Linked DNA regions of Variovorax paradoxus. The protein of the gene in region 2 interacts with the protein of the main gene of each other region in a pairwise test. Links are inferred from orthologs where the notes say so. Each region holds a gene or a part of one and is shown on either strand. Other genes may lie near its edges. The genes, in order: GFK26_RS25625, rlmB and tsaE.

Region 1 (10,002 bases), 700 kb from region 2 along the record:
GCATGCTGCCCGAGGCTGAGCGCGAAGCTCGCCGCGCCCGCTTCATGGAAGTGGCGGAGGCCGTGTCGATCGCCAAGCTGCAAAAGCGCATCGGCTCGACGATGCAGGTGCTGGTCGATTCGGCGCCAGGCATGGGCCGCAAGGGTGGGGTGGGGCGCACGTATGCCGATGCGCCGGAGATCGACGGCACTGTTCGCCTCCTGCCGCCCGAGAAGATCAGCAAGACGATGAAGGTCGGTGAGTTCACGCGCGCCCGCATCGTGGGCGCCGAAGGCCACGACCTGATCGCGTTGCCCGTTTGATGCACCTGATTCAAGCGGCCAAGAAAAAAGCCACCGGAGGCCGGTGGCTTTTTATAGAAGACCTGGTAAGGGTCTGTTCAATCTTGGTGCCCAGAAGAGGACTCGAACCTCCACGATGTTACTCGCTAGTACCTGAAACTAGTGCGTCTACCAATTCCGCCATCTGGGCTATTTTTGCTTTTCAGCAAAGACTACGATTATATCCACAAATTTGGCGCGATCTTTTGGCTGCGTTGAAATTTCAGCTTCTGCGCGACATTGCTCGTGCGGTGGCTGCACTGCCGAAGGTGGGTGGGTGTGATCGTGCACGCATGGCCGGCATCGAAGGGCGTGATCTGACGATCGCGTCGCCCGTTTGATGCAGTTTCGAGCGGCCATGAAAAAAGCCACCGGAGACCGGTGGCTTCAATCGGATGACCTGGTAAAGGTCTGTTTAAACTTGGTGCCCAGAAGAGGACTCGAACCTCCACGATGTTACTCGCTAGTACCTGAAACTAGTGCGTCTACCAATTCCGCCATCTGGGCCCACATGACTGCAGAAGCAGCCACGTTTTGAATTTCAGGAAAGAAGGAGATCATATCAAAAATAATGTCACTTCCAGCAGCTTGTTGGACGAAATCGAAGGAACTGTTCAAGGACATCGCGACGGGCACGGCTTCGTGCAGCGCGACGACGGCGAGGCAGACATCTACCTCCCGCCGAACGAGATGCGCGCGGTGCTGCACAAGGATCGCGTCAAGGCGCGGATCGTGCGACAGGACCGACGCGGCCGCCCCGAAGGGCGCGTGGTCGAGATCGTCGAGCGACCCGAGCAGCCGATCATCGGCCGCTTGCTGCATGAAGGCGGGATCTGGCTCGTTGCACCGGAAGACAAGCGCTACGGTCAAGACGTCCTGATTCCGAAGGGCGCCACTGGCCCCGCCAAGGTGGGCCAGGTCGTGGTCGTCCAGCTCACCGAGCCGCCGGCACTGTTCGGCCAGCCCGTGGGCCGCGTGAGAGAAGTGCTGGGCGAGATCGACGACCCCGGCATGGAGATCGAGATCGCCGTGCGCAAGTACGGCGTGCCGCATGAGTTTTCCGCGGAGTGCCTGGCGCAGGCCAAGGCCCTGCCCGAGAAGGTGCGCCCCGCCGACAAGAAGGGCCGCATCGACCTCACCGACGTGCCGCTCGTCACGATCGATGGCGAAGACGCCCGAGACTTCGATGACGCCGTGTACTGCGAGCCCGCGAAGGTGGGCCGTGGCAAGGGCTGGCGCCTGCTGGTGGCCATCGCCGACGTGAGCGCCTATGTGCACACCGGATCGGCCATCGACATCGATGCCTACGACCGGGCCACCAGCGTCTACTTCCCGCGCCGCGTGATTCCGATGCTGCCCGAGAAGCTGTCGAACGGGCTTTGCTCGCTCAACCCCGAGGTTGAGCGCCTGTGCATGGTGTGCGACATGCTGGTTGCGGCCGACGGCGAGATCTACGCCTACCAGTTCTATCCGGCCGTGATGTTCAGCCATGCGCGCTTCACGTACACCGAAGTCGCAGCCATCCTTGGCAACACGCGCGGCCCCGAAGCCGCCAAGCGCAAGGACCGCGTCAAGGACCTGCTGAATCTTGCCGACGTCTACAGGGCCCTGCTCAAGCAGCGCGGCAAGCGTGGTGCGGTCGATTTCGAAACCACCGAGACGCAGATCATCTGCGACGACGCCGGCCGCATCGAGAAGATCGTGCCGCGCACGCGCAACGAGGCGCACAAGATCATCGAAGAGGCGATGCTCGCCGCCAACGTCTGCAGCGCCGACTTCATTGCCGAAGGCAAGCACCCGGGCCTGTTCCGCGTGCACGAAGGCCCGACGCCCGAGAAGAAGGAAATCCTGCGCGGCTACCTGAAGGCCATGGGCGTGGGCCTGAGCATCACCGACGATCCGCGCCCCGGCGAGTTCCAGGCGATTGCCGAAGCCACCAAGGAACGTCCCGACTCGCAGCAGATCCACACCATGCTGCTGCGCTCGATGCAGCAGGCGATCTACACGCCGTTCAACAGCGGTCACTTCGGCCTGGCCTACGAGGCCTACACGCACTTCACGAGCCCGATCCGCCGCTACCCCGACCTGCTGGTGCACCGAGTGATCAAGGCGATCCTCGGCAAGACGCGCTATCAGTTGCCGATGCTGCCGACGCCGGGTGAGGCGCATGCCAAGCTGGCCAAGCGCCTGGCTTCGCGTGTGAAAGCGCCAACGACCAAGCCGCAAAAAGCCACGATCGCACCGACCAAGGAAGTGCTGGCATGGGAAGCGGCGGGCCTGCATTGCAGCGCCAACGAGCGCCGCGCCGACGAAGCCAGCCGCGACGTCGAGGCCTGGCTCAAGTGCAAGTACATGCGCGAGCACCTTGGCGAGGAGTACGGCGGCGTGGTCACGGCGGCCACCACCTTCGGTATCTTCGTCACGCTCGACGCGATGTACGTCGAAGGTCTGGTCCACATCACCGAGCTCGGCGGCGAGTACTTCAAGTTCGACGAGATGCGCCAGGAACTGCGCGGCGAGCGCACCGGCATCCGCTATGCCATCGGCACGCGGGTGCGGGTGCAGGTGAGCCGCGTCGACCTCGATGGTCGCAAGATCGACTTCCGCCTCGTGCGCGAAGGCGAGGACCTGACCTCGCGCGCCATGAAGGACAAAGGCAGCGCACCGGTGAAGGCGTCGACCAAGCGAAGCGCCCGCCACAAGGCGGAGGCCGGTGGCGAGTCACGGTCGGAGCACGGCGGCGGCGGCGCTGCCGTGGCGCCCGCCGGCCCGCAATCGGCGATGCAGGCCTTCAAGTCGGCGGTGAAGAAAGCCGCCAACAAGATGCAGGGCAAGGGGCGCAAGCCCCGCCGCGGATGAGATGCGCCGTGCACACTACGTGTTTACCGTGTGTATGGACCAGCTGAAAAGGAGACATGAAGCATGAGCGTGGAAAACAACAAGGGCCGCATCGCGATCGTCACGGGCGCCGGGTCGGGCATCGGCCGTGCGGCCGCGCTGGCCTTGCTGGCTGACGGCTGGAGCGTGGCCCTTGCGGGGCGTCGCCTCGAGCCGCTGGAGCAGGTGGCGGAAGAGTCGGGCGCGGGTGCGCGCGCCTTCGCGGTGCCCACCGACGTGGCCAATGCCGACTCGGTACAGGCGCTGTTCGGTGCCACAGTCGAGCGCTTCGGACGCGTCGACCTGCTGTTCAACAACGCCGGCGTGGGCAACCCGCCGGGCCCGTTCGAGGACTGGACGCCCGAGCAGTGGAAGGGCGTGGTCGACATCAACCTCACCGGCATGTTCTTCTGCATCCAGCAGGCCTTCCGCACGATGAAGGCGCAGACGCCGCGCGGCGGCCGCATCATCAACAACGGGTCGATCTCGGCAACCACGCCGCGGCCGAATTCGGCGGCCTACACCTCGACCAAGCACGCAGTCGAAGGGCTGACCAAGACCGCCTCGCTCGACGGTCGCAAGTACGACATCGCGGTGGGGCAGGTGGACGTGGGCAATGCCATGACCGAACTGGCCGCACGCATGGCCACCGGCGTGCCGCAGGCCAACGGCGAACTCGCAATCGAGCCGCTGATCGACGTCAAGATCGTCGGCCAGTCGGTGCTCTACATGGCGAACCTGCCGCTGGAAGCCAACGTGCTCTTCCACACCATCATGGCGACGAAGATGCCCTTCGTCGGGCGCGGCTGAGTCCTGCGCTCAGCGGGGTGCGCGGCGGGCCAATGCGCTTGCTGTGAGCGGGGCCTCATCGGCCGGCCACGTCTCGGCGATGTGGCCGTGCTGCCAGACGGCTCCGCAGGCCGCCTCGAATGCCGGCCGACGCATCGCGAGCGCCGCGCCGATCATGCCGGCGAGCACATCGCCCGTGCCTGCGGTGGCAAGGCGGGCGTTGCCGGTCGCATTGATGACCGGGGGCGCGTCGCCCGCATCGGCGATCACCGTTCCGGAGCCCTTGAGGACCGTCACAACACCGAAGCGCGACGCGAGCGCGCGGGCCGCAGCCAGGCGGTTGGCCTGCACGCCGCCTGTCGTATCGCCGAGCAGGCGGGCGGCCTCCAATGGATGCGGCGTGAGCACGGTGGGTGCCCCGGTCTGGCTTCGCGCGATCAGTTGCGTTTGAAGTGATGCATCGGCGGCGATCGCGTTGAGTGCGTCGGCGTCGAGCACCAGCGCGGCGGCCGTCGACAGCACGCGCGGCAGCAGCTCGCGCACGGCGTCGCCGCCACCACAGCCGCACACGACCGTCACGCCCGCGAGGTCCAGCGCATGGGCGTCGCGCAGCATCAGCTCGGGCTGCGAGGTGTCGACCGGCGCCGCGCGGGGATCGAGCAATCCGACGAACACGCGTCCTGCGCCCGCATGGAGGGCGGCCGAGCCGGCCAGCAGTGCGGCGCCGGCCATGCCCGAGGCGCCGCCGATCACCGCGACATCGCCGTAGCTGCCCTTGTGTGAAGCGTGGGTGCGCGGCCGAATGTCGGGCGTGCCTGCAAGGCGGGCTGTCGGTCGCTCACGGATGAAAACGCTGCAGCCCAGGTCATCGAACCACACCGTGCCGGCCGCGTCGCGGCCTTGGGCCGTGAACAGGCCGGGCTTCAGTGTGAGGAGTGTGAGGGTGGCGCGAGCCGATGCCGGCGCGTGATCAACGTGAGAGGCCAGCTTGCCGGTGTCGGCATCGAGGCCCGAGGGCACGTCGAGGCTGAGCACCGGTTGCGCGCCCGCATGCATTTGCGCGAGCCATTCGGCCATGGTGCCCGAGGGTGGTCGTGCCGACCCGATGCCGAGCAGCGCATCCATCGCCAGTTCGAAGCTCGATGGAGGCTCCGAAGCGAAGGTGACGCCCGCATCCCGCGCGCGCTGCAGCGAGGCCTTCGCATCCGGTGGCAACCGACTTTCTTCGCCCACGAAAGTGACGACCGGAAAGAAGCCTCGGTGCCGCAACTGCGCCGCAGCTTCAAAACCATCGCCGCCGTTGTTCCCGGGGCCGCAGGCGATCCAGATCGTTCGCGCGTGCGGCGCGAGCGCCATTGCGAGCCGTGCCGCCGCGAGGCCTGCACGCCGCATCAGCGTATGAGGGGGCAGGGCGGAGGCCGCGGCCTGCTCGATGCGGCGCGTGGCGGCGATGTCGAACAGATCGGCGGCGCTGGCGGACGTGATGCGATGCATCGATCCATTGTGCCGCCGACGCCGCGCCTCCTATCATCGGCCGATGATGCTCAAGACCTTCGGCTGGCTGCTGGTTCTGCTGCTGGCGTGCATTGCCGGCTTCATCGGCACGGCTGCCGCGATGATCGCTGGCGCGGCCTGGGCGTTCGGGCTGCTGATCGCTGTGTGGGGGTTGTTCCTGCTGGCCGAGGTGTTGCATCGGGTGCCGCTGCGCGATGTCGCCTGGGCTCTGGGCGTGGGTTATGGGCTCGGCGTGATCCGGTGGCTCGACGTGCCGGTGGAGGCGGGGTCCGGCACGCAGTGGCTGATGCTGGGCGTGGACCTGCTGGTGCTGGTGTTCTTCGGGCTGATTGCGCCAGCTGTTCTGGGGTTGATCGCCCAGCGTTTGGCGCCCCGGCCCGAACTGCCGGCGGAAAAGCCGGCAAGCCCCGAGCAACTGCGCCGCTGGGGCCCTAAAGACTGAGTCGTTCGATCCCCAGGCCTTCGAGGTCGATGCCGGGGTCTTGTCCGCCGATCAGGTCGCCGAGCACGCGCGCGCTGCCGCACGACAGCGCCCAGCCGCTCGAACCGTGGCCCAGATTGAGCCATACGCCGGGAATGCCGCTGGCGCCCAGCACCGGTGGGCCGTCGGGCAGCATCGGCCGGGCGCCTTTCCACTGCTGGATGCCAGATTGCAGCGTGGCCGCACCCGGAAACCAGTCGTGCAGCACCTTGTAGAGCGTCTGGATCGCGGCCGGGCTCATCGCGTCCGGCGAGCCGCCGATCTCGGCGCTGCCGGCCACGCGCACGCGCTGGCCCAGGCGGGAGATGGCGACCTTGTAGCGCTCGTCCATCACCGCACTGCGCGGTGCGTTGAGCGGCTCGCGCACGGGTGCGCTGACCGAGTGGCCGTAGACCGGTGCCAGCGGAATGCGCAGCCCCAGCGGACGCAGCAGAGCGGCGGACGACAGGCCGGCGCACACCACGATGGCGTCGAACTGCAGCGCGTCCGAGCCGCTGGCGAGCGTCAGCGCGGTGGGCGCCGCGCGGCTCAGCGGCGCGATGTCGCAGTTGAAATGGAACTGTGCACCCAGCGCCTCGGCCTCCCACTTGAGCAGCAGCGCGAACTGGCGGCAGTTCGCGACCTCGTCTTCCGGCAGGTGGATGGCGCCTGCCAGTGGGGTGTCGGGGTTGAGCGCGGGCTCGATCAGGCGGGCCTCGTCGGCGTCGATTTCGCGGAACACGCTGCCGGCCGACCGCAGCACCTCGAGCCCGGGCTGCACCAGTTTTTTCTCGCGCTTGGAGCGCAGCAGCACCAGGTAGCCGTCGCTGCGTTCGTAGCTCAGCTCGCGCGCTTCGGTCACCGCGTGCAGCCGGGTGCGGCTGTAGAAGGCCAGCCGCTGCATGCGGGCGCGGTTGGCCAGGTAGGTTTCGAGCTTGCAGGCCTTCTGCCAGCGCGACATCCAGCCGAGGTCGCGCGTGCTCAGCGGCCAGCGCAGCTTGATGGCGCCGTGCGAGGACAGCAGCGAGCGCAGCACCTTGCCGCGCATGCCTGGTGCGGCCCACGGCGTGACGTAGCCGGGGGCCACCACGCCGGCGTTGGCAAAGCTGGCCTCTTCGGCGGCGGCGCCGCGGCGCTCGAACACGGTCACTTCATGACCGTCGGAAACCAGTTCCCAGGCGGTGGTGACGCCGACGATGCCGGCGCCCACGATCGCGATTTTCATTGAAATGTTCTAGATAAAAGAGGCGGCTGACGCCCGCGGGTCGGGCGGTGACAGCTGTTATTTCTGTAGCGCGCGTTCGGCCTGGAGTGCCACTGCGAGCACGGCATCGTCGTGCATCGCGGCGTGCCACAGCATCAGGCCGACCGGCAATTCGCCGGCGACGTGGCAGGGCAGCGAGATGGCGCAGCCGTCGAGCATGTTGACGATCGACGGGTTGCGCAGCAGCAGCGCGTTGACGCGGAAGAACTCGTCGTCGCGCTCGGCGCCCGGCGCCACGCTGGCGATGGACGGCGCTGTGATCGGTACGGTCGGCGACAGCACGGCGTCGAACGGCGCCAGCGCCTTTTCGACGCGGGCAATCCAGTCGCGGCGAGCGTGGACCAGGTCGATGTACTCGTGCGCCTTCATGCCGGCGCCGCGCAGGATGCGCTGCGCCACACGCGGGTCGTAGCCGGCGCCGCTGCGCTCCAGCAGCAGCCGGTGCCAGGCGTACGACTCGGCCGCCGAGAAGCCGCCGGTGGCGTTGATGGCCTGCAGGTCGGCCAGCTCCGGGAGTTCGATCTCCTGGATATGTGCGCCCGTGGCGCGCAGCGTGGCGAGGGTGCGCTCGAAGGCTGTGGCCACGGCGGGCTCGATGTCGTCGAGGAAGACGTTCTTCGCCACGGCCAGCTGGTAGGCCGACAGCGGCACCGATCCGGGCGTCACCTGCCGCGCCGAGAGGATTTCGTGCGCCGTGATGGCGTCGCGCACCGAGCGGGTCATGGCGCAGACGGTGTCGAGCGTGGTCGACAGCGGCAGGGCGCCGTCCGCCGGCGTGAGGCGGGCGGTGTTCTTGAAGCCGACGATGCCGTTCAGTGCGGCTGGAATGCGGATCGAGCCGCCGGTGTCGGAGCCGAGGCCGATGAAGGCCGCACCGCTCGCCACCGAGATCGCCGCGCCGGACGACGAGCCGCCCGGAATGCGCGGCGTGGCGGTGTCGCTCACGTTGGCCGGCGTGCCGTGGTGCGGGTTGACGCCGACGCCGGAAAACGCGAACTCCGTCATGTTGGTGCGTCCGGTCAGCACGCCACCGGCGGCGCGCAGTCGTGCCACTGCGAGCGCATCGGCCGGAGCGGCGGGCGCATGCGCGAGCACGGCTGAACCGGCGGGTGTCGGCTGGCCGGCGACGTCGAACAGGTCTTTGCTGGTGAAGGCGAGCCCGGCGAGGCGACTTTCGGGTGCCGATGCGGCCGCCGCAGCGCGCGCCTCGTCGAACAGCGTGCGGGTGAAAACGTAGGCGCAGGCCGGGGATTCGGAGAGGGCGATGGCGCGCTCCATTTCGGTGCGCGCATCGGAATCGCCAGCCAGAAGGGTGAGACGGGTGGCGTGAAGGTCGTTCATGGCTTCGAGGGTACCTTGGAACGGCTTGGTTCGAGGGAGGAGGGGGCCGCCGCCGTGCTATACTCTTTGGGTTTCGCTGGTTATGCGACAGTTTTGTCGCCGCCAGTCAAGCACATCCGCAAACCGGCCCAATCAAGGTGTTGCGCCCCCGTCGAAGGGGCGCAAAACGGGCTGGATTTTAGACCCAACCTTTGGAGTAAATTCAATGTCGACCACCATGCGCGAAATGCTGGAAGCCGGTGTCCACTTCGGTCACCAAACCCGCTTCTGGAACCCCAAGATGGCTCCGTTCATCTTCGGTCACCGCAACAAGATTCACATCATCAACCTGGAAAAGTCGCTCCCGATGTTCCAGGACGCGATGAAGTACGCCAAGCAACTCACGGCCAACCGCGGCACGATCCTGATGGTCGGCACGAAGCGTCAAGCCCGTGAAATCGTCGCGGCAGAAGCCCGTCGCGCCGGCGTGCCTTTTGTCGACACCCGCTGGCTCGGCGGCATGCTGACCAACTTCAAGACCGTCAAGACCTCGATCAAGCGTCTGAAGGACATGAAGGCCCAGCAAGAAGCCGGCCTCGACAGCCTGAGCAAGAAAGAGCAGCTCACGTTCTCGCGCGAAATCGCGAAGCTCGAGAAGGACATCGGCGGCATCCAGGACATGGCTGCGCTGCCCGACGCCATCTTCGTGATCGACGTGGGCTTCCACAAGATCGCCGTGGCCGAAGCCAAGAAGCTCGGCATTCCGCTGATCGGCGTGGTTGACTCCAACCACTCGCCCGAAGGCATCGACTATGTGATCCCTGGCAACGACGACTCGTCGAAGGCTGTCACGCTGTACGCCCGCGGCATCGCCGACGCCATCATCGAAGGCCGCAACAGCGCCGGCGGTGACGTGGTCAAGGCCGTTGCCGAAGGCAATGGCGACGAATTCGTCGAAGTCGAAGAAGGCGCTTCGGCCTGATTGGTGCTCTCGCGAGCCTGAAGAAGGGGCTTTGGTGCCCCTTTTTTTTAACTTGATTTTTGGATTTACGGAGATACACAAATGGCTGCAATCACCGCAAGCATGGTCGGCGAACTGCGCGCGAAGACCGATGCGCCCATGATGGAATGCAAGAAGGCCCTGACGGAGGCCGACGGCAACATGGAAAAGGCCGAAGAGCTGCTGCGCATCAAGCTCGGCAACAAGGCAGGCAAGGCGTCGGGCCGCATCACCGCTGAAGGCGTGGTCACGGCTTTTGTCGACGGCGCTGCCGGCGGCATGATCGAAATCAACTGCGAAACCGACTTCGTCACCAAGAACGACAGCTTCCTGGCCATGGCCAACGCTGCCGCGATGCTGGTCGCCAAGAACAACCCCGCCGACATGGCTGCGCTGGGTGCGCTGGCCTACGAGCAGGACGGTTTCGGCCCGACGCTCGAAGACGTGCGCAAGGGCC
Region 2 (10,057 bases):
CGCACGACTGGTTGGCCAGTGCCTGCACGTCGCCGTCGGTGAGCGACATGGCCTTGAAGGCGCTGCCGCCGGCGCCCGCGAGCGCGTTCGAATCCAGGTTCTTCATGCCGCCGCAGGCGGACAAGGCCGCAGCGGCCGTGAGGGTGATGAGCAGATGACGCATCGAGAAAATCCTCCCTTTATTTTCGGAGCCCGAACTCTATCCGCAATGCGCGGGTGATCCGGCCAAGGCCGTCGATATCGCACGGAGAATGTCACGACCGTTAAGGGTTCCTCGCGGGGCGCTAGCATCTGCACATGAGCAAGCCTTCCACGACCCTGATCCACCATCCCTACACGCCGCCGGCCACTTTCGCCGCGCCGCAGCCCGGCGTGTTCAAGGCCTCGACCGTGTTCTTCGCCGACGTCGCCGCCATGCGCGCGCGCGACTGGAAGACCAAGGCCGGCTACACCTACGGCCTGCACGGCACGCCCACCACCTTCACGCTCGAAGAACGCCTGGCCACGCTCGAAGGCGGCACCGAATGCCTGCTCGTGCCGAGCGGACTGGCCGCGATCTCGCTGGTCTCGTTCGCGTTCCTGAAAACCGGCGACGAGGTGCTGATTCCCGACAACGCCTACGGCCCCACCAAGGCGCTGGCCACCGGCGAGCTTGCGAACTTCGGCATCACGCACCGCCTGTACGACGCGATGAATCCGTCCGACCTGGAAGCCAAGCTCTCGCACCGCACGCGGCTGGTGTGGCTCGAGGCCGCCGGCTCGGTGACGATGGAGTTCCCCAATCTGCCGGCGCTCGCCGAGGTCTGCCGCGAGCGCGGCGTGATGACCGCGCTCGACAACACCTGGGGCGCAGGCCTGGCCTTCGCGCCCTTCGATTTCAACGGCACGGGGCAGGGCGTCGACGTGTCGGTGCATGCGCTCACCAAGTACCCGAGCGGTGGCGGCGACGTGCTCATGGGCAGTGTCGTCACGCGCGACGAGCGGCTGCATCGCGCGCTCAAGCTCACCCACATGCGCATGGGCTTCGGCATCGGCGTGGGCGACGTCGAAACGCTGCTGCGTTCGCTGCCGAGCATGGCGCTGCGCTACGGCGCACACGACCGCGCGGCGCGCGAGCTGGCCGGCTGGCTCAACGGCTGTGAAGAGATCGCGCAGGTGCTGCATCCTGCGCTCGAGGATTCGCCGGGCCATGCCAACTGGCGCGCGCTGTGCGGCGCCACCGACCTCGCCGCGGGCCTGTTCTCGGTGGTGTTCGACGAGCGCTTCAGCACCGAGCAGGTCGACCGCTTCTGCGACAGCCTCAAGCTCTTCCGCCTCGGCTATTCGTGGGGCGGCCCGATCAGCCTCGTCGTGCCCTACGACATCGGTTTGATGCGCGACGCCAGCGTCGCCCGCTGGCCGTACAAGGGCACCCTGGTGCGTTTCTCGGTCGGCCTGGAAGACGTGGACGACCTGCGTGCCGACCTGCAACAGGCATTGCTGCAGATGTAAGCAAAGCGCCGGGCCCGGGCCGTCGCCGGGCTGGGGGTGCACCGTTATCGCTTACAGTAGGCCGAATCGCAGTCACCCTGACTGCCTCGCCTGAAGGAAAAGCAGTGGCAACACCCAATTACGGCTACGAGAAGCGTCAGAAAGAGCTGGCCAAGAAGAAGAAGAAGGAAGAAAAGCTTCGAGAGAAGGCGAACCGCAAGCTCAGCCCGAGCAGCGACGGACTGGCGCCCGGAGATCCGGAGACCGACGTGGCATCGCTCGAGCGCGATCCCCCCACGGTGCCCGAGCTGCCGACCAAGAACGGGTGATTGCCCGTTTCCCGCACCCCCGGACATAGAAAAGCCGCAGCAGGCGAAGGCCTGCTGCGGCTTTTTCTTTGATCGCGCCAGACGCGATCAGGGCGGCTACTTGGGCAGCAGCTTGCGCAGCTCCGGCCAGACGTTGTCCAGGATCTGCGGCTGCGCCGCGGCGGTCGGGTGGATGCGATCGGCCTGGAACAGCGTCATGGCGTCGGGCGCATCGGCCACGCCCTTGAGCAGGAACGGCACCAGCGCCGACTTCGTCGTGCCCGCCACCTTCGCGAACACAGCCTCGAAGCGCCGCGTGTAGTCGCCGCCGTAGTTCGGGGGCACCTGAATGCCGACGATCAGCACCCGCGCGCCCGCGGCCTGCGCGGCCTTGGTGATCTGCAGCAGGTTGTCTTCGGTGTTCGAGAGCGGCAGGCCGCGCAGGGCGTCGTTGGCGCCGAGCTCCAGCACCACGTGGCTGGGCTTGTGCTGCGCCAGCAGGGCGGGGAAGCGGGCGCGCCCGCCGGAGCTGGTGTCGCCGCTGATGCTGGCGTTGACCACCGAGGCTGCGATCTTCTGCTGCGCAAGCCTTTTTTCCAGCAAGGGTACCCAGCCTTCGCCGCGCTTGAGGCCGTACTCTGCGCTCAGCGAATCTCCGAGCACGAGGATCACCGGCTTGCCGGTCGATGCCGCCTGCGCCTGGGCCGCAGCACCCGTCCATGCCCCCGCGCTGCCGAGCGCGGCGGTGGTCAAGATAAAGTCACGTCGATTCAAAACGAAAAGCCTTTCATGTCCCAACCTCCGTCTGATGCCATTGTCGCCGTCGAGCATGTCTTCAAGTCCGTCACCGACTCGGCCGGCACGCTGGACATTCTGCAGGACATCCATTTCACCCTGGGCGCGCGGGAAACCGCCGCCATCGTCGGCGCCTCGGGCTCCGGCAAGAGCACCTTGCTGTCGATCATTGCCGGACTCGACACGCCCACGCGCGGCACCGTGAAGCTTGCGGGCGACGACATCTTCGCCATCGACGAGGACGAGCGCGCCGCGCTGCGCGCCCAGCGTGTGGGCTTCGTGTTCCAGAGCTTCCAGTTGCTGGGCAACCTGAGCGCCCTCGAAAACGTCATGCTGCCGCTGGAACTGGCCAACCGCAAGGACGCGCGCAAGGCCGCCACCGAGATGCTGGGCCGCGTCGGCCTGGGCCAGCGCCTGGGCCACTACCCCAAGGTGCTGTCGGGCGGCGAGCAGCAGCGCGTGGCGCTGGCGCGGGCCTTCGTGGTCCAGCCGGCCCTGCTGCTGGCCGACGAGCCCACCGGCAGCCTCGACTTCGCGACCGGCGAGCAGGTCATGAAGCTGATGTTCGACCTGAACCGCGAACTGGGAACCACGCTGGTGCTGGTCACGCACGACCGCAGCATCGCCTCGCAGTGCGAGCGGCGCATCACCATCGAGGCCGGGCGCGTGGCGCTCAACGAAAAGACACCGGAATCGACCGTCGCCCAGGCCGCCTGAGTCCGTAGAAAGACAGCGCCCGGCTCCCGCGGCGCTCCCCTGAACACGAGGAGAGTTCATGACCCAGCTTCCCCCCGAAGCCATTGCCGCGCTGGAGCGCGGCAACCTGATCGAGGCCATCAAGATCGTGCGCGATCGCACCGGCATGGACCTCAAGTCGTCCAAGGAAGCCGTCGAGCGCTATGCCAACAGTGGCGCGCTCATCACCGGCGCGCCGGCCGATTGGCAGGAAGGCGACTGGGGCCGGGGCGAGGCGGCCGCCGAGACGGGCAACGGCATGCAGGGCAACGGCCCCGCCGCGGTGCCGGCGGCCGCACTCGCAGCCCTGGCGCGGGGCCAGAAGGTCGAGGCCGTGCGCCTCACGCGCGAGGCCACCGGCCTGGGCTTGGCCGAGGCCAAGCAACTCGTCGAGGCGCACCAGAACCCTGCCGTGGGCGACTTCGGGCACCTGCCGTCGAGCGCGGCGGTGAACCCGATGGCCGAGCCGGGCCGGGTGACGGGCGGCGGCTTCAAGTGGCTGCCGGTCATCGTCGTGCTGCTGATCGCGGCCGCGGCGTGGTCGTATTTCAAGGGCGCCTGAGCGCATGATCGTTCCCCAGTTCTGGGCCGAAGGCCGCATCCAGGAGCGTGTGGGCAGCCAGCAGTTCACCGTGCGCCGTTTCGGTTGGTCCGACGACAGCCCGTTGGCCGCACAGGCCCATGCCGACCAGCGCACCCGCGAGGCGTTCGACCGCATCGTGGTGGGCGGCGAAAAACTGGAGCGCCGCGAGCGCAAGCTGGCCTACAACGGCGCCAACGGCATGCCGATCCGCGAGGAGATCGTCGAACGCCAGGGCGACACCGTCGTCACCCGCAACGGCTACGGCGCGCGCTGCCTCAACACGCCCGACGTGCTGTTCGTCGATGTCGACTTCGAGGGCCCAGGCTCACGCGGCAGCGCACGCGGGTTGACGGTGATCGGCGCGGCATTCATCGGTGCGCTGGTCGCGGGCTACGCCACGCGCTCGGCGATGGCCGGCGTGGCCGCCTTCATGCTGGTGGCGGCCTTCGGCTTCTGGCGCGCCCACAAAGAGGGTCTGCCCGCGGTCGAGGACAAGAGCGATCCGCTGGCGGGTGCCCGTGCGCGTGTCGAGCGCTTCATCCACCAGCATCCCGACTGGCACCTGCGCCTGTACCGCACGCCGGCCGGCCTGCGCGTGCTGGCGATGCACGATGTCTTCGCACCGTCCGACGCCGCCGTGACCGACGCGTTCCAGACGCTGGGCGCCGACAAGGTCTACGCGCGCATGTGCCGCAACCAGAACTGCTTTCGCGCCCGCCTGAGCGCCAAGCCCTGGCGTGTGGGCATCGGCGAGCACCTGAAGCCTCAGCCGGGCGTCTGGCCGGTGTCGCCCGACCGGCTGCCCGCCCGCGATGCCTGGGTGGCGCGCTACGAAAAGGCCGCCGAGGGGTATGCCGCCTGCCAGTACCTGGGGAGCGTGGGCAACACGCTGAAGGTGCACATGAACGCCCTGGTGGTGCAGGAACTGCACGACGAACGCACCCGCGCGAACAGCGGATTGCCGCTGGCGTGAGGGTGAAGGCGTCGCGCCCTTGATAATCGGGGGATGTCTTCCCCTAAAGTGATCTTCGGCTTCCATGCCGTGGGCGTGCGCATCAAGACCGCGCCGAAATCGGTGCTCGAGGTTCTGTTCGATGCCAGCCGGCGCGATGCGCGCATGAAACAGTTCATCGCGCGCGCGCAAGAAGCCGGCGTGCGGCTGGTCGAGGCCGACAGCCTGCGCATTGCCAAGCTGGCCGGCAGCCACGGCCACCAAGGCGTGGCGGCGCGGGTCGAACCCACCGCGCAAATCCATTCGCTCGACGAACTGCTCGAAGGCCTCGAAGAGGCCGGCACCGTGCCGCTGCTGCTGGTGCTCGACGGCGTGACCGACCCGCACAACCTCGGTGCCTGCCTGCGCGTGGCCGACGGTGCCGGGGCCCATGCGGTGATCGCGCCCAAGGACCATGCGGCCGGCATCAACGCCACCGTCGCCAAGGTGGCGAGCGGCGCGGCCGAGACCGTGCCGTACTTCATGGTGACCAACCTCGCGCGCACGCTCAACGAGCTCAAGGAACGCAGCATCTGGTGCGTGGGCACCAGCGACGACGCACCGGGCACCATCTACCAGAGCGACTTCAAGCGCCCGCTGGCGCTGGTGCTGGGCGCCGAGGGCGAGGGCATGCGCCAGCTCACGCGCAAGACCTGCGACGAACTCGTCAGCATCCCGATGGCCGGCGCGGTCGAGAGCCTGAACGTGTCGGTGGCCAGCGGCGTGTGCCTCTACGAGGCCATGCGCCAGCGCGGCCTCTGAGCCTCACCTGAGGGCTAGCGGGCCAGCGCCCCGCGGCCCTTGCGGTGGAAGTACACCAGCTCCGCCGCACGCCGCATCGGCGCCGTGCCGAGCAGGCGATTGAACATCCAGTCGCTCTGGAAGTGGTCGAAGGCCCAGCGCAACGTGCGCTTCATCAGGAAACGCGGGTAGCCGCGCACGAACCACGTGGCGGGGTCGTCCACCTCGCCGCGCACGAAGCGCGCCACGGCCTCGCCGGCACGCTCTCCGTGCTGCAGCGCCGTGTGGATGCCGCCGGCCGTCACGGGCGACACCATGCCCGCCGCATCGCCCACCAGCAACGCCCGTTCGCGGGCCACCACCGGCAGCACGCCGCCGCAGGGAATCATTCCGGCGCGCACGGCGACCGGTGGCGCGTCGCCGGGCGACACCACGGGGGCGATCTTGCGCAAGAGCGGGTCGAGCCGCAGCGCGCCCGTGTCGTGGTGCCCCATGCGGCGCGCCAGGCCGATCTGGCTCACGCCGACGCCGTCGAGCGCCCAGCCGATGTAGCCCGGTGCCAGTTGTTTGTCGATGAAGCAGTGCAGCAGGTCGGGCGCCATGCGCGCGCCCTGGTACTCGTGCTCCACGCCGTACAGGAAGCGCGTGTTGCGCGACAGGCCCAGCGCCTTGGCGACGCGCGAATGCGGGCCGTCGGCGCCGACGAGGTAGGTCGCGCGGATGCACGGGCCCTGCGCCACCGGAACCTCCCAGCGGCCGTTCACCCAGAGCGCCTGCTCGAACAGCGTGCCCAGGCGCACCTCGACGCCGCAGGCCCGGGTGGAGTCCACCATCCAGTCGAGCAGCGCGGGCGCGTCGGTGGCCCAGAACCAGTAGCCGGGCGCGTGCAGGTCGACGTGGTGCATGTCGGGTGCGTACAGCCGCACGCCTTCGATGCGGCGCACCAGCGCGGGCGGCACTTCGGCCAGCCATGGCACGCTGTCGACCGCATCCTTGACGATGATGCCGGTGGTGTGCAGCTTGGCGCCGGCGGCGGCTTTCTTCTCGAGCACCATCACGCTGAGGCCGGCCTTGGCAGCGGCGCGTGCGCAGGCCAGCCCGGCAAAGCTCGCGCCGATGACGAGCAGGTCGACCTGGGTGCAGGCCAGACCGGGGTCGGTCACGAAAGCCGGAGCGGGGCAGGGCGCGGCCGACGAGGAAGAAGAGGCTGGGGTGAGTGGGGAAAGGAGACAGGAAGAAGCGGCGTGCATGGGAAGCTGACTTGCAAAGCGCACCACGGGGTGTGGTGCGCCTGCGAAGTTAGCGACGCCATGTGCGTCGGGCGTGAAGCCTGTGTGAACTGATCTGTGAAGCCGGCGGGCTCGTTCAGGACGGGTCTTTGCTGCGCGTGCGGGCCACGGCGCTGAAGACGCCGATGCCCAGCAGGATCAGCGCACCGATGCCGATGTAGAGCGTAGGCACGCCGGCCACCGAGGCGCCCCAGGCGACCCCGGCCAGGAAGATCAGAAAGCCGATCATGTAAAGCGCAAAGGACATCGTGTGGCTCCGTTAGCTGAGATGCCTTGCAGTATCCCGACGCGCCCTGCTGTCCCAACCGGCCTGCACCGTCTCTGCGTGTGGGAGCTTGCCTACCGCGCGGGTACGGTCAATCGGGCACGGCGACCAGCAGGTAGCGGCAGGCGGCGCGCCTGAGCGCCTTGAAGACCAGCGGCCGGTCGACGCCGAAGTCGAGGCAGTCGCCCGGGGCCAGTTCGAAGCGCTCTTCGCCGTAGTCGACCTGCAGCGCGCCTTCGAGCATCCACAGGCTCTGCCGGTACGGCGTGCCGCTCCACCGCGGATAGCCGACCTGCGCACCGCGCGGCAGCTCGACCTCGACCAGCTCCACGCCGCTGCCCGCGCTGCGCTCGGCGACCTGCCGGCGCAAATAACCTGCCTCGGGGTCGCGCCAGACCTCTTGCATGGCCCGCGTGCGCAGCCGCTGCGGCTGCGCCTTGTCCTCGGTCAGAAGCTGCGCCAGCGAAACCCCGAGGCCGGCGGCGAGCTTTCCCAGCAGCACGGCCGTCGGGCTGCTCTGCGCGCGCTCGACCTTGGAGATCATCGCCTTGCTCACGCCCGACAACCCGGCCAGGTCCGCGAGGCTGAGCCCCTGGGCCTGGCGCAGCGCCAGCAGCCGGGTGGCGATGAGCGCGTCGATGTGGCCATCGGCCGGCGCTGTCGACGGGGTGGAAGGTGAAGTGTTTCCCATATGAGATTATTATTCTCTTATATTGAACGACAGAGAAACACCATGCGTCTCATCGCCTGCACCGAAGAAGCCCATTCAGGCGCCATCCTGGCGATCCTGAACGAGGCCATCGTCAATTCCACCGCGCTGTACGACTACAAGCCGCGCACGCCCGAGAACATGGTGACGTGGTTCGCCACCAAGCGCGCCAACGGGTTCCCGGTGATCGGCGCGGAAGACGAGCACGGCAAGCTGCTGGGCTTTGCCAGCTACGGCACGTTCCGCGCCTTCCCGGCCTACAAGTACACGGTCGAGCACTCGGTGTACGTCGATGCCGCGCACCGCGGCGAGGGACTGGGCCGCACCTTGATGGAGGCGATCGTGGCCGAGGCGATTGCGCGCGAGGTGCACGTGATGGTCGGCGCCATCGACGCATCGAACGCCGGCAGCATCGCGCTGCACGAGCGCCTGGGCTTCACGCATTCGGGCACCGTGCAGCAGGCCGGCTTCAAGTTCGGCCGCTGGCTCGACGTGGCGTTCTACCAGCGCATCCTGGCGACGCCGCTGAACCCGGTCGACGGCTAGCCGAGGCTCAGGCCGGCGTCTCGGCGCTGGCGCGGTCGAGCATGTCGATGGTGCCCGCGTCCAGCTTGAGCTGCGTGGCCACCACCAGCTCTTCGAGCTGCGCCAGCGAGGTCGCGCTGGCGATGGGCGCCGTCACGCCGGGCCGTGCGATCTGCCACGCAATGGCGACCTGGCCCGGCTTGGCGTTGTACTGCTGAGCCACCTTGTCGAGTGCGTCGAGGATGCGCAGGCCGCGCGGGTTCAGGTATTTCTTGGTGGTGTTGGCGCCGCGCGCGCTCTTGGCCGCATCGGCCTCGGTGCGGTACTTGCCGGTGAGAAAGCCCGCCGCCAGCGCGTAGAAATTGATCACGCCCACTTCGCGCTTGATGCACAGCGGCTCGAGTTCGTCTTCGAACACCGCGCGGTCGTACAGGTTGTACAGCGGCTGCAGGCTTTCGTAGCGCGCGATGCCCAGGCGTTCCGACACGTCGAGCGCCTCGGCCAGCCGCGGTGCCGTGTAGTTCGAGGCGCCGATGGCGCGCACCTTGCCCTCCTTGATGAGCGCGTCGAAGGTGCCCAGCGTGTCTTCGAGCGGCGTGTTCGCGTCGTCGTCGTGCGACTGGTACAGGTCGATGTAGTCGGTCTGCAGGCGCTTGAGCGAGGCGTCGACGGCCTCGCGGATGTACGCGGGCGACAGGCCCACCTTGCCTTCGCCCATTGGCTTGCCGACCTTGGTGGCCAGCACCACGCGGTTGCGTTTGCCGCTCTGCTTGAGCCACTTGCCGATGATCGTCTCCGATTCGCCGCCCACATGGCCCGGCACCCAGGCCGAGTAGACGTCGGCGGTGTCGACGAAGTTGAAACCGGCGTCGAGCCAGGCATCGAGCAGCTTGAACGAGGCCGCCTCGTCGACGGTCCAGCCGAACACGTTGCCACCGAAAGCGAGGGGAGACACCCGAAGGCTGGAACGGCCGAGCGGACGAAGTTGCGACATGGCAGAGGGCTCCTGAAAGAAAAAAGTGTGCAGAAGGGAAAGGTGTTCAGACGAAGCCTACCGCGCCCAGCGCCGCGCCGCAGCCCAGCAGCCACAGCAGGTGGATGCGCGTGCGCCACACCACCAGCGCGGCCACGCCGCTGAGCAGCCACAGGTGCCAGGCCGGCACGCCGGGCGACTGGTTGCCGCCGGCCAGCACCCAGCCGGTGGCGATGAGCAGACCGACCACCACGGGCGCCATGCCCTGCTTGAAGGCGCGCACCTCGCGGCGCGTGCGGTTGCGGTGGCCCCAGCGCGTGGCGAAATAGGTGAGGGTGGTGCTCGGCAGCATGATGCCGACCATCGTGACCATCAGGCCGAAAAAGCCGAGCAGCCAGGCCACGGGCCCGGCGCCGATGCCGCCGCCCGCGTTGAGTCCGACATTCCAGCCCATCAATGCGACGAACAGCACGTTGGGCCCCGGCGCGGCCTGGGCGATGGCGACCGACGAGGTGAACTGCGCCTCGGTGAGCCAGCCGTGCTGCGCCACGAGGTAGCGGTGCATGTCGGGCACCGTGGTGATCGCGCCGCTGATCGACAGCAGCGACAGCAGCAGGTACTGGCCGAAGAGGGCCAGCCAGTCGTGCCATTGCATCGCGATGGTCATGGGGAG
Region 3 (10,059 bases), 960 kb from region 2 along the record:
CGAAGCGCCCGCAGGCCGAGACGCAGCGCGAAGTGCAGCTGCAGCTGGGCAGCCACTCGCGCAAGCAGATCGCCGCCGATTTCACCGGCTCGCTCGATCCCGAAAGCAAGTGGATGTACCGCCTCGTGGCCGTGAACCGCGACAGCGGCACGCAGGTCGATCACGTGTCGGACGACCGCATCGCGATCGCGCCCTCGCTCACCTGGCGCCCGAACGCCGACACCTCGCTCACGCTGCAGGCGTCGTACCAGAAGGACAAGAGCGGCTCGCTGATCGGCTTCTTCCCGTGGCAGGGCACGCTGCTGCCCTCGCTGTATGGCCGCATCCCGACCTCGACCTTCACCGGCGAACCGGGCTTCGACCGCTTCGACACGCGCAGCACCTCACTCGGCTACCTGTTCAGCCACCGCATCAACGACACCTGGACGGTGCGCCAGAATCTGCGCTCGACCGAGAGCAAGGTTTGGTACAACACCTCGTACACCAGCTTCGCGGCCAACCGCCTCACGGGCCGTCCGGCGCGCCCGGTGTTCAACGCCGACCAGCGCACCATCGAGCGCGACCTGAGCAGCGACATCAACGGCGGCAAGATGCTGCTGCTCGACAACCAGGCCGAAGCGCACTTCAAGACCGGCGAGGTCGAGCACACGTTGCTGCTGGGCGCCGACTTCCAGCGCAACACCACCTCCAAGCTCTCGGGCCGCGGCCGTGCAGGCGCGCTCGACGTGTACGCGCCGGTGTACGGCAACTACACGGCACCCACCAGCTACACGCGCGCACCCGAGGTGGTGCAGAAGCAGGCGGGCCTGTACGTGCAGGACCAGGTCAAGTACGGCCGCTGGATCGGCCTGCTGGGCCTGCGCCACGACAAGGCCACCACCGACACCGAAGGCCGCCCCGCCGCGGCGGCCGACGACAAGGCCACCACCAAGCGCGCCGGCCTGGTCTACCTGGCCGACGGCGGCTGGGCGCCGTACCTGAGTTACGCCGAATCGTTCCTGCCGCTGGGCGGTGTCGACACGTCGAACAACCCTTTCAAGCCGCAGCGCGGCAAGCAGTGGGAAGCCGGCGTGAAGTGGGAGCCCGCGGGCCAGCGCACCTCGTTCATGGCGGCCGTGTACGACCTGCGCGACACCAACCGCAAGACCACCGACCCGACCAACCCGCTCAACAGCGTGCAGCTCGGCGAAGTGCACGTGAAGGGCCTGGAGCTCGAGTACAAGGGCAGCATCGCGCGCGACTGGGACTGGACCACGTCATACGCGTACACCGACGCGCGCGTGTCGAAGAGCAACGGCTCCGACCTGGGCAAGCGCATCTCGGGCGTGCCCAGGCACACGGCCTCGGCCTGGGTGACCAAGCGCTTCTCGATCGGCGGCCTGCACGGCTTCTCGGCCGGCGGCGGCGTGCGCTACATGGGCAAGTCGTACGACGGCATGGACAACAACCCCGTGCCCGCGGTCACGCTGTTCGACGCGATGTTCGCGTGGGACAACGGCCCGCTGCGCCTGGCGCTCAACGTGGCCAACCTGACCGACAAGGTGCAAATCACCACCTGCCTGGCGCGCGGCGACTGCTTCTACGGCCAGCGCCGTACCCTGACCGCCAGCGCCACGTACCGCTTCTGAAGAAAATCCCCGCGCGGGCGAAGGTCTGGCGCGCGGGTGACAACCCCGCGCCGCAAGGGGCTTCTAGAATCGCGCCGTCGTCCGGTTCGCCGGACGGCAAGCGTTCTCAGGGCGGGGTGCAATTCCCCACCGGCGGTGATGGCGACGAAAGTCGCACAAGCCCGCGAGCGCCTTGGACCTGCCACAGGTTCGAGGGTCAGCAGATTTCGGTGCGATTCCGAAGCCGACGGTCACAGTCCGGATGAAAGAGAGCGCGAAATGCGGGCATGCCCGCGCGCCTTGCTTTGCTTTTTTTTGAGGCATACCGGCGCGCGAGCGGGCCTGTGGTTTCGTGCGCCCTGATTCAGGAAACCTGCTTTCTAGAGGCACACCATGAGTCAGATCAACGACCTTCCCCTTTCTGCCGTCACCGCATCGGGTTCGCCGCGCGGCCAGCGCATCGCATTCGTCGAGGCGCAGTGGCATTCCGACATCGTTCACCAGGCACGCGACGCCTTTCTCGAAGAGATGGCGCGGCTCGGCGTGGCGCGCGAGCTCATCGACATCTTCGATGTGCCCGGCGCCTTCGAGATTCCGCTGCACGCCAAGCGCCTCGCCAACTCGGGCAAGTACGCGGCCATCATCGGCTGCGCGCTGGTGGTGGACGGTGGCATCTACCGCCACGAGTTCGTCGCCAACACCGTCGTCAGCACGCTGATGTCGCTGCAGCTGGAGACCGACGTGCCAATCTTCTCGGCCGTGCTCACGCCGCACCACTTCCACGAGCACGTGGAGCACCGCAAGTACTTCCACCGCCACTTCGCGATCAAGGGCACGGAAGTGGCCGAGGCCTGCTTCAAGACCCTCGAGGCGCTGGACAAGGTCGACGCGCTGCTCGCCGCCTGACCCCGCAGTTGGCAAGCGGCGCAAGCCTGCAGTAACCTGCGCGGATGGCCTCTCCATCCGCTCCAGCGGCCGCAGCAGCTGCCGACCGCTACACCCTCTATGGCGCACCCGGTTCGGGCGCCACGCCCATCCACGCCGCGCTGACGCTGATCGGCGCGCAGGTCGACACGGTCGACATCGCCCCCTGGGAGGGCGAGTCCGAGCGCGAGCGGCTGACCGACGTCAACCCGATGCAGCAGGTGCCCGCGCTCGTGCTGCCGTCGGGCGAGGTCATGACCGAGAGCGCGGCGATCCTCATCTGGCTCGGCGATCGCTACCCCGAGGCCGGGCTCTGCCCCGCGCCCGACGACCCGCGCCGCGCGCAGTACCTGCGCTGGATGGTCTACCTGCCGGCGTCGATCTATTCGATGTTCTGGGTGCGCGACGAACCGACGCGCCTCGTGCCCGACCCCGCGGCACAGGCCACGATGCTCGAGCGCACAGCCGAGCGCATTGCGCACTGCTGGCACCTGATGGACACGCAGATCGACGAGCCCGCGCCCTACCTGCTCGGCGAAAAGATCAGCATGCTCGACCTGTACGTGACCGTGGTGTCGCGCTGGACGCCGACCCGCCGGCGCTTCTACCGCGTGGCGCCGCGCATGGCGCGCGTGGTGCGGCGCGTGGACGCCGAGCCGCGGCTGGCGGAATTCTGGGCGGCGCGCTTTCCCTTCTCGCTGGACACGAGCGCGCCGGGCGGCTGAACCCGGTTTCCTATCATCGACCCCATGACCGCACGCACACCGACCACCGCCTACCCGATGACGATCTATCACAAGCCCAACTGCAGCACGTCACGCAACGTGCTGGGCTTGATCCGCGAAAGCGGCGTGGAGCCCGAGATCGTGCTGTACCTGGAAACACCACCCTCGAAAAAGAAGCTGCGCGAACTGGCGAAGGCCATGGGCCTGACGGCGCGCGACCTGTTGCGCACGAAGGAAGCGCCTTATGAAGAACTGAAGCTGGCGGATGAGAAGCTGACCGACGACCAGCTGTTCGATGCGATCGTGGCGCACCCAATCCTGTTGCAGCGCCCCATCGTCGTGTCGCCGCGCGGCACGCTCATGTGCCGTCCGTGGGAGCGCGTGCGCGAAATCCTGCCGGTCTGACGCGCTACTGCGCGAGCGCCCACGCGACATGCTCGCGCACCAGCGCACTCGGATGCTCGGCACGCGTGGCCAACGCTTCCTTCGCGCCGCCCTCGCCTGACCGCACCGCGTTGCCCAGCGCCACCGCGATGTTGCGCAGCCAGCGCTCGTGGCCGATGCGGCGGATCGGGCTGCCTTCGGTGCGGCGCAGAAAGTCTTCTTCGCTCCACGCGAACAGCTCGGCCAGCGTGCGGCCCGTGAGCCCCTCGCGCGCATCGAAGTCGGGCAGCGTGCTCTTCTTCGCGAACTTGTTCCAGGGGCAGATCAGCTGGCAGTCGTCGCAGCCGTAGATGCGGTTGGCCATGAGCGGGCGCAGCTCCGTCGGGATGGCGCCGGCGTGCTCGATCGTCAGGTACGAGATGCAGCGGCGCGCATCGAGCCGCTGCGGCGCGACGATGGCGCGCGTCGGGCACACATCGATGCAGGCGCTGCAGCTGCCGCAGTGCGCGCTGACGGGCTCGCTCGGCGGCAGCGCCATGTCGACGTAGATTTCGCCCAGGAAGAACATCGAGCCCGCGTCGCGGTCGAGCACCAGCGTGTGCTTGCCGCGCCAGCCCTGGCCGCTGCGCGAGGCCAGTTCGGCCTCGAGCACCGGCGCCGAATCGGTGAAGGCGCGGTGACCAAAGGGGCCGACCTCTTCGGCGATCTGCTCGGCCAGTTTGGCGAGGCGGTTGCGCAGCACCTTGTGATAGTCGCGGCCCCGCGCATAGACCGACACGATGGCCTCGCCGGGCCGCGTGAGCCGGTCGAACTCCACGGCCTGCCAGTCGCCCGGCGTGCCGCGCGGCAGGTAGTCCATGCGCGCGGTGATCACGCTCACCGTGCCCGGCACCAGCTCGGCGGGTCGCGCGCGGCGGGTGCCGTGTGTTGCCATGTATTGCATCTCGCCATGGAACCCATGGGCCAGCCATTGCATCAGACCGTCTTCGGCGCTCGACAGATCGACGCCCGCGATTCCGATTTGGGAGAATCCGAGTTCCCGGGCCAAGGCCTGAATACGAGCAATGAGTGGATGGCTGACGATCACTTGCCGATTGTAGAAACGCGCACCCTGCGCTGGCAGGGCGAAGACGACACCGACGCACTGGCGCGCGCGCTCGCCGCATCGCCCGCGTTGCGCGACGCGTTCATCGCGCTGCAGGGCGACCTGGGCGCCGGCAAGACCACCTTCGTGCGCCACCTGCTGCGCGCGCTCGGCATCACCGGGCGCATCAAGAGCCCCACCTACGCGGTGGTCGAGCCGCACGAGGCGCCCGACGGGCTGGCCATCTTCCACTTCGACTTCTACCGCTTCGCCGATCCGCGCGAATGGGACGACGCGGGCTTTCGCGACATCTTCGCGGGCCCGGGCCTCAAGCTGGCCGAGTGGCCGGAAAACGCCGCGGGGCGCACCCCACCTGCCGACCTAGCTATTAAAATAGAAGCAATGACTGACGACACCCGCAGCGTGACCCTTCTTGCGAACACCCCTCGCGGCAGCGATCTGCTGGCGTGCCTCGCCGCATGAAGGCGACCGGCCTGAAACGGCGCGTGCTGCTGCAAGGCGGCAGCATCGCGCTGATGCTGGGCGTGCACCAGATCGCGCGCGGCGCCAGCATCCTCGCCGTGCGCGTGTGGCCCGCCGCCGACTACACCCGCGTGACCATCGAGTCCGACGCCCGCCTCAACTCGCAGCAGCTCGTGGTCGGCAGCCCGCCCCGGCTGGCCGTGGACATCGAGGGCATCGACCTCAACACCGAGCTGCGCGACCTCGTCGGCAAGATCAAGCCCGGCGACCCGTTCATCAACGGCCTGCGCATCGGGCAGAACGCACCGAAGGTGGTGCGCATCGTGTTCGACCTGAAGCAGACCGTGCGCCCGCAGGTGTTTTCGCTGGCGCCCGTGGCCGCCTACAAGCACCGGCTGGTGCTCGACCTGTACCCCGAGCAGGCCATCGACCCGATGGAAGCGCTGATCGCCGAGCGGCTGCGCGATGCGCCCAAGAACGGCAGCACCAGCGCGCCGAGCAACGGCCCCGCTGTCGCAACCGCGCCGCCCGCCGCGCCCTCGCCGGCGCCCGTGCGACCCGCGATGCCGCCCGGCGATCCGCTCGGTGACCTGATGGCGCAGCAGGCCATGCGCCCCGGTCCGTCGGCGCCCGCGCCGGCGCTGCCCCCCGGCGGCATGCCACTGCCGATGCCACCGGCACCACCGCCCGCCGTGGCTGCAGCGCCGCCGGCGCGCCCCGTGACACCGCCCGGCCCGCCGCCGCGCGCCACGGCCAGCCGCACCGACCGCATCATCATCGTCGCGCTCGACCCCGGCCATGGCGGTGAAGACCCCGGCGCCATCGGCCCGAACGGCACGCGCGAAAAAGACATCGTGCTGCAGGTGGCGCACCGCCTGCGCGACCGCATCAACGCGGCCAGCGTCAACGGCAGCCCGATGCGCGCCTTTCTCACGCGCGACGCCGACTTCTTCGTGCCGCTGGGCGTGCGCGTGCAGAAGGCGCGGCGCGTGCAGGCCGACCTGTTCGTGAGCATCCACGCCGACGCCTTCACCACGCCCGCCGCGCGCGGCGCCAGCGTGTTCGCGCTGAGCCAGAGCGGCGCCTCGAGCAGCGCCGCGCGCTGGCTCGCCAACAAGGAAAACGACGCCGACAAGGTCGGCGGCGTGAACGTGGGCAACCACGAGGCGCAGGTGCAGCGTGCGCTGCTCGACATGAGCACCACCGCGCAGATCAACGACAGCCTGAAGCTTGGCGGCGCGATGCTCGGCGAGATCAAGGGCATCGGCGCGCGGCTGCACAAGGCGCAGGTCGAGCAGGCCGGCTTCGCGGTGCTGAAGGCGCCCGACATCCCGAGCGTGCTGGTCGAGACGGCCTTCATCAGCAACCCCGAGGAAGAAGCCAACCTGCGCCGCGCCGACTACCAGGAGAACCTGGCCGACGCGCTGATGCGCGGCATCCAGCGCTACTTCGCGCAGAACCCGCCGCTGGCGCGCAGCCGGCAGCTCTGATTCAGAAGCCCGCCACGCGGGCGACCCACGCGGCCGCATAGAGGCCGACGCCGAAGACCGCGTGCGTGACCAGGCTCTGGAATCGCGCCATCGCAGGGCGCGGCGTGCGGCGGGCCGCAAAGCCCGCGCCCATCGCGGGCTGCATCACGCAGAACGGCAGGATCACGGTGCCGATGCCGACGATCAACGCGGGGCCGAGCGTCGGCTGGTGCGCCCAGCCGAGCCCCCAGCCCGCGAGCAGCACGGCCGCGAACGCGATGCCGAGCAGGTAGTGCGCAGTCCAGCCGATCACACCCTCGCCCGCCACGCGCGGCGACTTGCCGATGGGGTCGTGAAAGAAGCGCCCGCGCGTCAGGTGCATGAGCCAGCGGCCGACGAGCGCGTAGTCGAGCGAAGGAATCCCGAACAGGCGCCGACGAAGCACCGCCCAAAGGTCCATCACCACCGTCGCACCAGCACCGATCCACAGCGTGCGCAGCGCGAACTCGACCGCCTCAGACACCGTCGCGCTCCTGCACCGACGCACGCGCGGCGATCATCCAGCAGGCCGCGATGAAGCGCACTTCGTCGCCCTGCACATAGGGCGCGAAGGCGGCGTGCAAGGTCTGGACAACCTGCGCGCGCGTCTTTGCATCCACCTCCTGCAGGAAGAGCCCGACCGGCCCGAGCCGCGTGAAGTAGTCGACCAGCGCCGTCGCAGGGAACGCGCACTCGACCTCGAACGGCTGGATGTCGACCTCGCCCCACCCGCTCGCCTCGAGGATGCCCGCGACCCGTGCGCGGTCGGCAAACGCGAACTGGCCCGGTGCGTTCGGCCGGCGCGGCGGCAAGCCGGGCAACAGCGGTGCGGCGGCGCGCTCGGCGGTCGTCATGAACGGGTTCTCGGCCCCGCCGCGCCAGGCGATGCAGCGCAGGGCCGCACCGTCCGTCGCAGCGCGCCGCAGGTTCGCGAAGGCCTGCACCGGATCGTCGAAGAACATCACGCCCAGGCGCGAGATGACCATATCGAACGCGCCCGGCTCGAAGGCATGGCCCTGCACGTCGGCGCAGACGAAGCGGGCCGACGGCAGCGCCTCGCGCGCGGCGCGGGCCTTCGCCGCCTCGATCATCGGCGCCGAGATATCGACGCCGAGGCACTGGCCCGTCGCGCCGAGCTGCCGCGCCACGGCGAGCGTCGTGCGGCCGGTGCCGCAGCCCACATCGAGCACGCGGCGGGCGCCCACGGCGCGCACCGCGTCGGTCAGCCGTGCTTCGAGCGGCTGGAACATCGCGTCGAGCACGGCCTGCGTCTGGACCCAGGCGCTGCCGGCGCGGCCGTTCCACAGGGCGGCCTGTTCTGCATTGGCGGGAGATGTGTCGTCGTCCATGATCGTTTTCCTTCAGGTGCCGTCGAGCGGCGAAGGCTAGACTGTGCCAATTCAAGTCGACTTGAAGTCAAGAGGGAGCAGCACATGGACATTTCGGAAGTCGCGCAACGCGCCGGCGTTCCCGCCTCGACGCTGCGTTTCTATGAAGAAAAAGGGCTGATCGCGTCGACCGGCCGGCATGGCCTGCGCCGCGTGTTCGCACCTGACGTGCTGGAGCGGCTGGCGCTCATCGCGCTGGGGCGCGCCGCCGGTTTCTCGCTGGAGGAGATCGGCCGCATGTTCTCGCCCGAAGGCAAGCCGCACATCGACCGGCAGCTGCTTGCCGACAAGGCGCAGGACCTGGACCGCACGATCCGCCAGCTCACGGCGATGCGCGACGGCCTGCGGCATGCCGCGGTCTGCCCCGCGCCCAGCCACATGGAATGCCCGACTTTCCGCCGCATCCTGCGGGCGGCGTCGTCGGGTGCGCTGGAAGCACCGAAGAAAAAAGCGCCGAAGCCGCCCAAGCCCCGCACCGCCTGACCCCACGCGTTTGCTTGCAGGCGTTGCGTCCGGCAACACGCGCCCTGTCCCACGCTGCGCGGCCCGACCCTGCGCACAGGCACGTGCGGCAGGCTCCTACACCGCGAAATGCGTACTTTTGACCATGATGAGCCATCACTCCTCGAAAGGTGGACACCATGTTGAAGACACGTCTCTGGATCGCCGCTGCAGCTGCCACTTCGGTCATGACGCTGGCGGGTTGTGCGAGCGGTCCCAACCAGAACCTCGGCACCGGTATCGGCGCACTCGGCGGCGCGGCGGTGGGCCATGCAATCGGTGGCAACACCGGCTCCACGCTCGGCGGCGCAGCCATCGGCGGCGTCATCGGCAACCAGGTGGGCCGCAACGTCGACGAACGCAACTACTACGAGCAACAGCAGCAGCAGCGCTACCCGCGCGGCAGCGGCTACTACCCGTACAACGGGCCCCGCTACTGATCATTCATTCACACCCTCAACGAAAAAACGCGCCATCCGGCGCGTTTTTTTCATGGGTGAGTTTGCAGCGACTCAGGCCTGCGATGCCGCCGCCCGCGCCTTCTCGGCCTTCGAGGCGCGCCACGCGCCGAAGATGGCCAGCAGGCCGGGCACGAAGATCAGCGCCCAGATGATCTTGTCCAGGTGCAGCCGCACGAACGGCAGGTTGCCGAAGAAGTAGCCCGCGGTGGCAATGCCCAGCACCCAGAGCAGCGCGCCGCCCACGTTGTAGGCCGTGAACTTCGCGCGGTTCATCTCGGCCACGCCGGCCACGAAGGGCGCAAAGGTGCGAATGAAGGGCATGAAGCGCGCGAGCACGATGGTGATGCCGCCGTAGCGTTCGTAGAAGCTGTGGGCCTGGTCGAAGGCCTTGCGGTTGAAGAATCGCGAGTTCTCCCACTGGAACACCTTGGGCCCGAAGTAGCGTCCGATCGAGTAGTTGCACTGGTCGCCCAGGATGGCCGCCACGATCAGGATGCCGCAGGCCAGCGGAAAGCTCATGAGCCCCACGCCGCACAGCGCGCCGACGATGAACAGCAGAGAGTCGCCCGGCAAGAACGGCATGACCACCGCACCGGTCTCGACGAACACGATCAGGAACAGCAGCGCATAGACCCAGGGGCCGTAGGCGACCACGAAGGCCTCGAGGTGTTTGTCGACGTGAAGAATGAAGTCGACGAGAAAGCTGATGATTTCCATGGGCGCGGATTATCCTTGTTGGCATGCTGCCCCCTTTCCGAATCACCCCATGATCCAGATCCGCGAAGCCCTCGATGCCGACTGGCCCGCCCTCTGGGCCGTCCTCGAACCGACGTTCCGCCGCGGCGACACCTACACCTACCCGCCCGATGTCACGGAAGAAGATGTTCGTCACTCGTGGATGAAAGTGCCCACGCTGACCTTCGTGGCCTGCAACGACGAAGGTGCCGTGCTCGGCACCTATGTGATCCGCCCCAACCAGCCGGGCCAGGGCGCA

Evidence for each region.
Region 1: the proteins of rlmB (region 2) and GFK26_RS25625 interact in binary tests that used the Escherichia coli proteins (3 or more experiments, as listed by UniProt). The link is inferred for Variovorax paradoxus from one-to-one orthologs.
Region 3: the proteins of rlmB (region 2) and tsaE interact in binary tests that used the Escherichia coli proteins (3 or more experiments, as listed by UniProt). The link is inferred for Variovorax paradoxus from one-to-one orthologs.

What each region holds. Positions count from the first base shown.
Region 1 is NZ_CP045644.1:5,550,957-5,560,958, reverse strand. Bases 3,249-6,189 are described here. They hold GFK26_RS25625 (NAD(P)H-hydrate dehydratase), read right to left. Parts: upstream 5,481-6,189; coding sequence 4,017-5,480; downstream 3,249-4,016. Other genes in these bases: GFK26_RS25615 (D-amino acid dehydrogenase), read right to left, coding at 5,933-6,189; GFK26_RS25620 (hypothetical protein), read left to right, coding at 5,524-5,943; GFK26_RS25630 (SDR family oxidoreductase), read left to right, coding at 3,249-4,007. Also shown: 30S ribosomal protein S12 methylthiotransferase RimO, read left to right, coding at 1-302; rnr (ribonuclease R), read left to right, coding at 909-3,179; more of GFK26_RS25630, read left to right, coding at 3,243-3,248; more of GFK26_RS25615, read right to left, coding at 6,190-7,186; GFK26_RS25610 (amidase), read right to left, coding at 7,244-8,566; rpsB (30S ribosomal protein S2), read left to right, coding at 8,772-9,527; tsf (translation elongation factor Ts), read left to right, coding at 9,609-10,002. UniProt on the Escherichia coli protein: Bifunctional enzyme that catalyzes the epimerization of the S- and R-forms of NAD(P)HX and the dehydration of the S-form of NAD(P)HX at the expense of ADP, which is converted to AMP.
Region 2 is NZ_CP045644.1:4,848,099-4,858,155, forward strand. The notes cover bases 3,775-6,770. They hold rlmB (23S rRNA (guanosine(2251)-2'-O)-methyltransferase RlmB), read left to right. Parts: upstream 3,775-4,897; coding sequence 4,898-5,644; downstream 5,645-6,770. Other genes in these bases: GFK26_RS22345 (ribosomal protein L7/L12), read left to right, coding at 3,775-3,870; GFK26_RS22350 (hypothetical protein), read left to right, coding at 3,875-4,864; GFK26_RS22360 (NAD(P)/FAD-dependent oxidoreductase), read right to left, coding at 5,659-6,770. Also shown: GFK26_RS22320 (M48 family metallopeptidase), read right to left, coding at 1-163; GFK26_RS22325 (PLP-dependent transferase), read left to right, coding at 298-1,491; GFK26_RS22330 (hypothetical protein), read left to right, coding at 1,596-1,799; GFK26_RS22335 (arylesterase), read right to left, coding at 1,896-2,531; GFK26_RS22340 (ABC transporter ATP-binding protein), read left to right, coding at 2,568-3,290; more of GFK26_RS22345, read left to right, coding at 3,349-3,774; more of GFK26_RS22360, read right to left, coding at 6,771-6,786; GFK26_RS34045 (hypothetical protein), read right to left, coding at 6,989-7,159; GFK26_RS22365 (helix-turn-helix domain-containing protein), read right to left, coding at 7,269-7,868; GFK26_RS22370 (GNAT family N-acetyltransferase), read left to right, coding at 7,911-8,432; GFK26_RS22375 (aldo/keto reductase), read right to left, coding at 8,440-9,405; GFK26_RS22380 (chromate transporter), read right to left, coding at 9,452-10,051; GFK26_RS22385 (chromate transporter), read right to left, coding at 10,048-10,057. UniProt on the Escherichia coli protein: Specifically methylates the ribose of guanosine 2251 in 23S rRNA.
Region 3 is NZ_CP045644.1:3,888,916-3,898,974, reverse strand. The notes cover bases 3,462-6,459. They hold tsaE (tRNA (adenosine(37)-N6)-threonylcarbamoyltransferase complex ATPase subunit type 1 TsaE), read left to right. Parts: upstream 3,462-4,712; coding sequence 4,713-5,207; downstream 5,208-6,459. Other genes in these bases: GFK26_RS17735 (N-acetylmuramoyl-L-alanine amidase), read left to right, coding at 5,204-6,459; queG (tRNA epoxyqueuosine(34) reductase QueG), read right to left, coding at 3,666-4,727; arsC (arsenate reductase (glutaredoxin)), read left to right, coding at 3,462-3,661. Outside these bases: GFK26_RS17765 (TonB-dependent siderophore receptor), read left to right, coding at 1-1,628; GFK26_RS17760 (6,7-dimethyl-8-ribityllumazine synthase), read left to right, coding at 2,001-2,513; GFK26_RS17755 (glutathione S-transferase family protein), read left to right, coding at 2,558-3,256; more of arsC, read left to right, coding at 3,281-3,461; more of GFK26_RS17735, read left to right, coding at 6,460-6,697; GFK26_RS17730 (DUF2938 domain-containing protein), read right to left, coding at 6,699-7,199; GFK26_RS17725 (class I SAM-dependent methyltransferase), read right to left, coding at 7,192-8,064; GFK26_RS17720 (helix-turn-helix domain-containing protein), read left to right, coding at 8,149-8,586; GFK26_RS17715 (glycine zipper domain-containing protein), read left to right, coding at 8,745-9,044; GFK26_RS17710 (DedA family protein), read right to left, coding at 9,117-9,782; GFK26_RS17705 (GNAT family N-acetyltransferase), read left to right, coding at 9,832-10,059. UniProt on the Escherichia coli protein: Required for the formation of a threonylcarbamoyl group on adenosine at position 37 (t(6)A37) in tRNAs that read codons beginning with adenine.